Linked DNA regions of Solitalea lacus. The protein of the gene in region 1 interacts with the protein of each later gene in a pairwise test. Links are inferred from orthologs where the notes say so. Each region holds a gene or a part of one and is shown on either strand. Other genes may lie near its edges.

Evidence for each region. The genes of interacting proteins can lie anywhere in the genome.
Region 2: the proteins of L2B55_RS05710 (region 1) and dnaE interact in binary tests that used the Escherichia coli proteins (3 or more experiments, as listed by UniProt). The link is inferred for Solitalea lacus from one-to-one orthologs.

The regions. Positions count from the first base shown.
Region 1 is NZ_CP091740.1:1,350,410-1,353,473, forward strand. The notes cover bases 16-3,005. They hold L2B55_RS05710 (DNA polymerase III subunit gamma/tau), read right to left. Parts: upstream 2,417-3,005; coding sequence 614-2,416; downstream 16-613. Other genes in these bases: L2B55_RS05705 (hypothetical protein), read left to right, coding at 16-540; L2B55_RS05715 (TrkA C-terminal domain-containing protein), read right to left, coding at 2,596-3,005. Also shown: more of L2B55_RS05705, read left to right, coding at 7-15; more of L2B55_RS05715, read right to left, coding at 3,006-3,064. UniProt on the Escherichia coli protein: Part of the beta sliding clamp loading complex, which hydrolyzes ATP to load the beta clamp onto primed DNA to form the DNA replication pre-initiation complex.
Region 2 is NZ_CP091740.1:1,551,463-1,555,670, forward strand. Bases 20-4,153 are described here. They hold dnaE (DNA polymerase III subunit alpha), read left to right. Parts: upstream 20-395; coding sequence 396-3,953; downstream 3,954-4,153. Other genes in these bases: L2B55_RS06560 (hypothetical protein), read left to right, coding at 20-209; L2B55_RS06570 (autotransporter outer membrane beta-barrel domain-containing protein), read left to right, coding at 4,100-4,153. Outside these bases: more of L2B55_RS06560, read left to right, coding at 1-19; more of L2B55_RS06570, read left to right, coding at 4,154-4,208. UniProt on the Escherichia coli protein: DNA polymerase III is a complex, multichain enzyme responsible for most of the replicative synthesis in bacteria. This DNA polymerase also exhibits 3' to 5' exonuclease activity. The alpha chain is the DNA polymerase catalytic subunit.

The DNA of each region.
Region 1 (3,064 bases):
TTAACTATGGAGAATGAAAACGTAGAGATAGGGCAACCTGTAGTATTGCAAAGTGCATCGCTTTCAGATGAAAGAATTACCGATTTTACGGAGCGTAAAAAAGCTGAACAAAACTTGTTTGGTGGAATTATGGGATGTGTTGTAGCAGCTTTTGTTGGTGCTATTATTTGGGCTGCAATTACGGTCCTTACCAATTATCAAATTGGATACATGGCTGTAGGAGTGGGATTTCTGATTGGATACGCCAATAGGGTTGTAGGTAGAGGTATTGACGTGATTTTTGGTATAATTGGGGCTGTTTTTGCCTTGATTGGATGTTTGATGGGAAACTTTTTTAGTGCTGTTGCGGTTTTTGCCAACCAGGAAAATGTCAGTTACATTCAAATTTTAGTAAATACAAATATGAGTATAATTGTTGATGTGCTCACCGAAACCTTTGGCGTTATTGATTTGTTATTTTATGCAATTGCAGTTTATCAAGGATATCGCTTTTCTTTCCGACAATTTACTGAAGAAGAACTAAGTAGGTTAAATGCATGATTTTCTGAAATACAGAATAAAAAAAATGGGGCTAAATTCTTGCCCCATTTTTATTTATAGATCTTTTTAAATCCTAAAAGTCAATTTCTAGATCCAAACGTCTTCTAAGTTCAAGCAAGTTTGGATTTTTATCTGCAAGGTATTTAAACTTATCAGTAGAAGTATAAAGTGTTTTCTTTACTTGTTCCTCTCCTTGACCTATAACAGCATCAATCTTAATTCCACTATTCTGTAATTTGTTCTTTAAAAACCGCAACATGTGCACTTGTTCAGACTGAATAATATCAGTCTGGTATTTATCGATTACAGTTACTTCAATAGAATAATCTGGACGAAGCTTCGGCTTGTTTACCGTCATTATTGTATGCAAACCAATTTTTGACTCGTTTTGAGCTTGTTCTGCATACTCATTCCAGTAGCGAAGTAATTGTTCTTGTGTAAACGGCTGATTACCTTTTACCTCTTGGTATTCGGTTGGACTCGGAATTACCACTTCTTCCTCTATGGAACTTGGTGTATTGCTACTCAAATTCTTTATGGAAGGAATTTTCAAAGATGGAATTCCTGTTGATATTGGAGTTTTGGCAACAGAAGCAGCCGGTTGTTTTGATTCTTTAGAAGCTGCAACAATAGGTGCTTGATCATTAACTTTATTGTCAGCCTTAGGTGCTGGATTGGGATTTGAAACAGTAGAACTACTTTGAGTATCAATGTTTGTTGTTACGGTATCAGGTTTTTTTTTTACCTCCGCTTGCGGAAGTTGTCCATTTGATAAGTTAAGGGCAGCTCGTATATGACACATTTTCATTAAGGCAAGCTCAACCTGTAAACGTTGATTTTTACTTCCTTTATAGTTTAAGTCGGCCTGATTGCCGATGTTTAAACCTGATAATAAAAATGACACCGGAGCTTTTTGTGATTGCTCCAAATATTTTTGCTTAATCCCTTCGCTTACTTCTAACAGTTTAATGGTAGCAGAATCTTTGCAAACCAATAAATCACGGAAATGATTGCATAAACCATTAATAAAGTTGTTGCCATCAAAACCTTTGTCTAAAATCTCATCAAAAATCAATAAACTTTTGGTGATATCTTCCGCTAAAAGAGCATCTGTTACCCTGAAATAATAATCATAATCAAGGATGTTAAGGTTATCAATAGCGGCTTTATATGTGATATTCCCCTGTGAAAACGAAGTGATTTGATCGAACATTGAACATGCATCACGTAATGCTCCATCTGCTTTTTGGGCAATAATGTGTAGAGCATCAGGCTCGTAACTAATATTCTCGGTCTTAGCTATGTATTCAAGGTGGTGAGCAATGTCTTCAACCTTAATTCTATTAAAGTCAAAAATTTGACAACGCGACAAAATTGTAGGAAGAATTTTGTGCTTTTCAGTTGTTGCCAAAATAAAGATTGCATACGAGGGAGGTTCTTCCAATGTTTTCAGAAAGGCGTTGAATGCGCTGGTTGAAAGCATATGCACCTCGTCGATGATGTAGATCTTGTACTTTCCTGCTTGCGGTGCATAACGCACTTGTTCAACCAGGCTTCTGATGTCTTCTACTGAATTGTTAGATGCAGCGTCAAGCTCGTGAATGTTCATGGAGCTTCCATGCTTAAATGAAAGGCATGATTCGCATTCACCACAAGCTTCATAATCGGCAGTAGGCGATTGGCAATTGATGGTTTTCGCCAGTACACGGGCACAGGTAGTTTTACCAACACCTCGAGGTCCACAGAATAAAAAGGCCTGAGCTAGTTGGCCTGTTTTAATTGCGTTTTTTAGCGTATTGGTAATATGCGCCTGACCTACAACACTATTAAACTTGTCGGGTCTGTACTTACGAGCCGATACAATGAAGTTTTCCATCCGCAACGAAAATAGAAATAGTTTGAGCTAACTGCAAGTCTAGTTTTTGATAGGTGTTAATTTACTACAGTATTGCCAGGTTTGGTTACTGCCTTGATGAGTTTTTTATCACCAACAATCCAAATAATATCTCCTTTTTCGAACTGAAATGAACTTTCAGGATTAAGAATTCGTTCGTTTTATCGTTCAATACCAACGATTAGACTCCGAGCATTTTCTTTGATGCCTGAACTTTTAATAGTTTTTCCTAAAAGCGGAGAATGATTGCTGATTGTTATTTGTTGCAGTGATATTTCCTGCTCATTTTCAGTGTTTTCAAACTCCTTGCTTAGTGGAATAGTTTCGATAAATTTCTCGAAGCCCTTGAGTTGATCATCAGTGCCAATAACTGCAATGCGGTCGTATGGGAAAATACGCTCAATTTTTTCAGGAATCTTAATTTTTTTTGTCCCACGTTCAATCATTGCAACGTTTACTCCAAATTGTTCTCTTAATGCCAGATCAATTAAAGTTTTTCCAACTGCAGCAGATTCCGGATTTACAGTGAAAAATGCAAGATGTGAATCCCTAGGCATAAGGTCGTCTGAACGTTTGGCAGCCTCACAAATCTCACGGTCATTCAAATTGGCCAGGAAACGAGATTCTATT
Region 2 (4,208 bases), 200 kb from region 1 along the record:
AGGCGGCCGTGGTTCAAAAAATTGCGAAGATGGATATCGATAATATGACTTTGAGCGACAAAGAGCTTGACGACAAGTTAATCGATGTGCATACAGAAGCCGCAAACTTGGTTGATCATATAACGGAAGTTCAAATCGAGTTCGAAATGAAACGAAACAGGTTTGAAATTGAATATCATCCTACAACTCCTAAGTCGGAAGGCAAATAAGAAGGAACGGATAACATATGGGCGAGCGGTTGATGCCCGCTAACTGAAACAGGTTTTCAACAACCTCTTAACAATTCCGGCTTTTCATTACCTTTGAAATTCCTTTATTTTAGATATTGTTAATTTTCAATAGGTTGATAGTCTAGGTTTTAGGCTTTTAATTATTGATCAAGGACTCTCAAAGAAATGCCTGAATTCAGTCACCTGCACGTACATACTCAGTTTTCCCTGCTCGATGGAGCTGCGGATATCTCCAAGCTTTTTAAAAAGGCGGCCAATGACGGCATGCGCGCTCTTGCCATTACCGACCATGGTAACATGTTCGGCGTGTTCAAGTTCGTTGCCGAAGCCGGTAAGCATGATAACAAGGTAAAACCGATTGTTGGTTGTGAGTTCTATGTAGTGGCCGATCGTCATGAAAAGAAGTTTTCCAAAGAGAAAAAAGATAAGCGCTATCACCAGTTGTTCCTTGCCAAAAACGCCAATGGCTATAAGAATCTTACCAAGCTTTGTTCGTATGGATACATGGAGGGGTTATACAGTAAGTGGCCTCGTATTGATAAGGAATTGATTTTAAAATATCATGAAGACCTTATTGCTACTACCTGTTGTATTGGGGCTTCGGTTCCGCAGGCCATTTTAAATGAGGGCGAAGAAGCAGCAGAAAAGGAATTTAAATGGTGGTTGGATATTTTCGGTGAAGATTATTATATCGAACTGCAGCGCCATAATCTGCCCGAACAAGTAAAAGTGAACGAAGTGCTTCTTCGCTTTGCTAAAAAATACAATGTAAAGGTGATTGCATCCAATGATTCGCACTATGTGGATCAGGCAGATGCCAATGCCCATGATATTTTGCTGTGTATTAACACCGGTGATATTCAGTCGACTCCAATTGCAACGGATGAGGAAGGTGGTAAAGGTTATCGTTTTGGTTTCCCTAACGACCAGTTCTTCTTCAAAACTCAGGCAGAGATGAATGCCTTGTTTCATGACATTCCGGAAGCAATTGATAATACCAATGAGATTGTCGATAAGGTTGACCTGCTGAAACTAAAGCAAGACATTTTGCTTCCGAACTTCCCAATTCCACCGGGCTTTGTCGATCAGATGCAATATCTGGAGCATATTACCTGGGAAGGAGCAAGGGCACGGTATGGAGATGACCTGACACCGGATAAGGAAGAACGTATCAATTTTGAGCTGCATACCATTCGTACAATGGGATTTGCCGGTTACTTCCTTATCGTATCCGATTTCATTAAGGCCGGACGCGATATGGGCGTATTCATTGGTCCGGGCCGTGGTTCAGCTGCGGGTTCAGCCGTGGCTTATTGTATCGGTATCACCAATATTGACCCGATTAAATACAATCTCCTGTTTGAGCGTTTCCTGAATCCCGATCGTAAGTCAATGCCCGATATTGATACGGACTTCGACGACGAGGGCCGTCAGCGCGTGATTGATTATGTGGTTGATAAATATGGCAAGACACAGGTAGCACAAATCATTACCTACGGCTCCATGGCCGCCAAGATGAGTATCAAAGACGTGGCTCGTGCCTTGGATTTACCTTTGCCCGATTCGAATGCCATGGCCAAACTCGTACCTGATAAGCCTGGTATTTCTTTGGATAGGGTGATGAACGCCCCTATCGATGGGGATAAATCACTGAAAGATAAAGAGGGACTTGGTCCTGAAGATATAGAGAACGTGAAGCAGCTTCGCGAAATTCGTGAAGGATCTGATCTTCGTTCTAAAGTAATTAAGGAAGCCCTGATTTTGGAGGGTTCTATCCGCGGAACAGGTATCCACGCAGCGGGTATCATCATTGCCCCAGAAGATTTAACGAATATCGTTCCCGTAGCAGTAGCCAAAGATTCTGATCTGTTGGTTACGCAGTACGAGGGAAAGGTAATTGAAGATGCCGGCGTAATCAAGATGGACTTTTTGGGTTTGAAGACCCTTACCATTATCCGTGATGCGTTGCGTATGATCAAGGAAAATCATGGAGTAGAATTCGATATTGATTATATCCCGTTGGATGATCAGAAGACCTTTGAGCTTTACCAACGTGGCGAAACCAATGGTACGTTCCAGTTTGAGAGTCCGGGTATGCAGAAATACCTGAAAGATCTGGTGCCCGATAAGTTCGAAGACTTGATTGCCATGAACGCCCTGTATCGTCCGGGACCGATCGAGTACATTCCCGACTTTATTGAGCGTAAACATGGACGTAAAGCGGTAGAATATGACTTGGCCGACATGGAGGAATACCTCTTCGATACCTATGGGATTACCGTTTATCAGGAGCAGGTGATGTTGCTTTCGCAGAAACTTGCCAACTTTACCAAAGGTGATGCCGACGTGCTGCGTAAAGCGATGGGTAAAAAAGACCGTAAAACGTTGGATAAACTGAAACCGCAGTTTATTGATAATGCCAAAGAAAAAGGGCATGATGCCAAAGTGTTAGAAAAAGTTTGGACTGACTGGGAGGCCTTTGCATCTTACGCGTTCAATAAATCGCACTCCACCTGCTATGCATTCGTTGCCTATCAAACTGCTTACTTAAAAGCGCATTATCCGGCTGAATATATGGCTTCGGTATTAACTCATACCAAAGGACAGATTGATAAGATCACTTTCTTCATGGAAGAGTGTAAACGTATCGGTGTGCCAGTTTTGGGTCCTGATGTGAATGAAAGTGCGCTTCACTTTACTGCAACTAAGAAAGGGCAGATTCGTTTCGGTTTGTCGGGTATTAAAGGTTTGGGTGAAGCGGCCATTGAGAGTTTGGTGACCGAACGTAAAGAGAATGGTCCTTATGAATCGGTTTATGATTTTGCCAGAAGAGTGAATTTACGTGCGGTTAATAAGAAATCATGGGAGAATTTAGTGTATTCAGGAGCTTTCGATTGCTATGGAGAGTACCATCGTGCACAATACTTTGGTGTAAACATTTCGGATCGATTAAATGGTATTGAACGCCTGGTGAAATACGGAAACGATTTCGTTGCCAACCAAAACAGCGCTCAGAACTCATTGTTTGGAGGGACGGCGGATGCCCATGTGCCGGAACCACCACTTCCGGATTCGGAAGAGTGGAGTTTGTTGCAGAAGTTGAGTTTCGAGAAAGAGGTTGTTGGAATGTACATTTCCGGCCATCCTTTGGATGATTATAAGCTGGAAATTGAGAATTTCTGTAATTCTCAGATAATTGATTTAGCAACTCCAAAACCAGGAACATTGGTAGTGGCAGGTATTATTACTTCGGCTGAAGAGCGTTTAACCAAACATGGAAAACCATTTGGCGGATTCACTTTCGAAGATTATTCGGGTAGTCATCGGATGATTATGTTTTCAGAGGATTATCTAAAAAATAAACACTTCTTCCAGTCGGGACTATTGGTATTTGTTCGAGGCTCGTTTAAACCTCGTTTCGGTCAGGCTGATAATTTAGAGTTCAAGGTGGAAAGCATACAATTACTGTCGGAAATACGGGAGAAAATGGCAAAGAATGTTACTCTATCGTTTCCACTGCATGAACTTACGTTAGAATTTATTGATAATCTGGAAGCATTATGTAAAGCTAATCCGGGTAATTGTAAACTAAAGTTGAATGTGATTGATGCACTTGAACGGATTGTGTTAGATCTTCCTTCAAAATCGATAAAAGTAGATCCAAATAACAATTTCATGAGTGAGATTGGAAAGTTTAAGAATGTAAACTTTAGTTTGAATTAGTCTTTTGAATTTTAAAAATAATGGCCTCAGTATTAAAATATTGAGGCTTTTTTGATGTTTACATCTTTTTTGTTACTAAATCTTTACTTTGAATTAATTACTTAAATGAATATTTGATAATTAATTATTAAATAACGTAATCAAAAATGAAACATCTATTTGCTATTGTTGTCCTAGTTGCAACATCTATTGCGGCTAATGCACAAATTAATAAAGGGAATCAATCGATTGGGCTTAGTTTTAGTTCTAGGAATA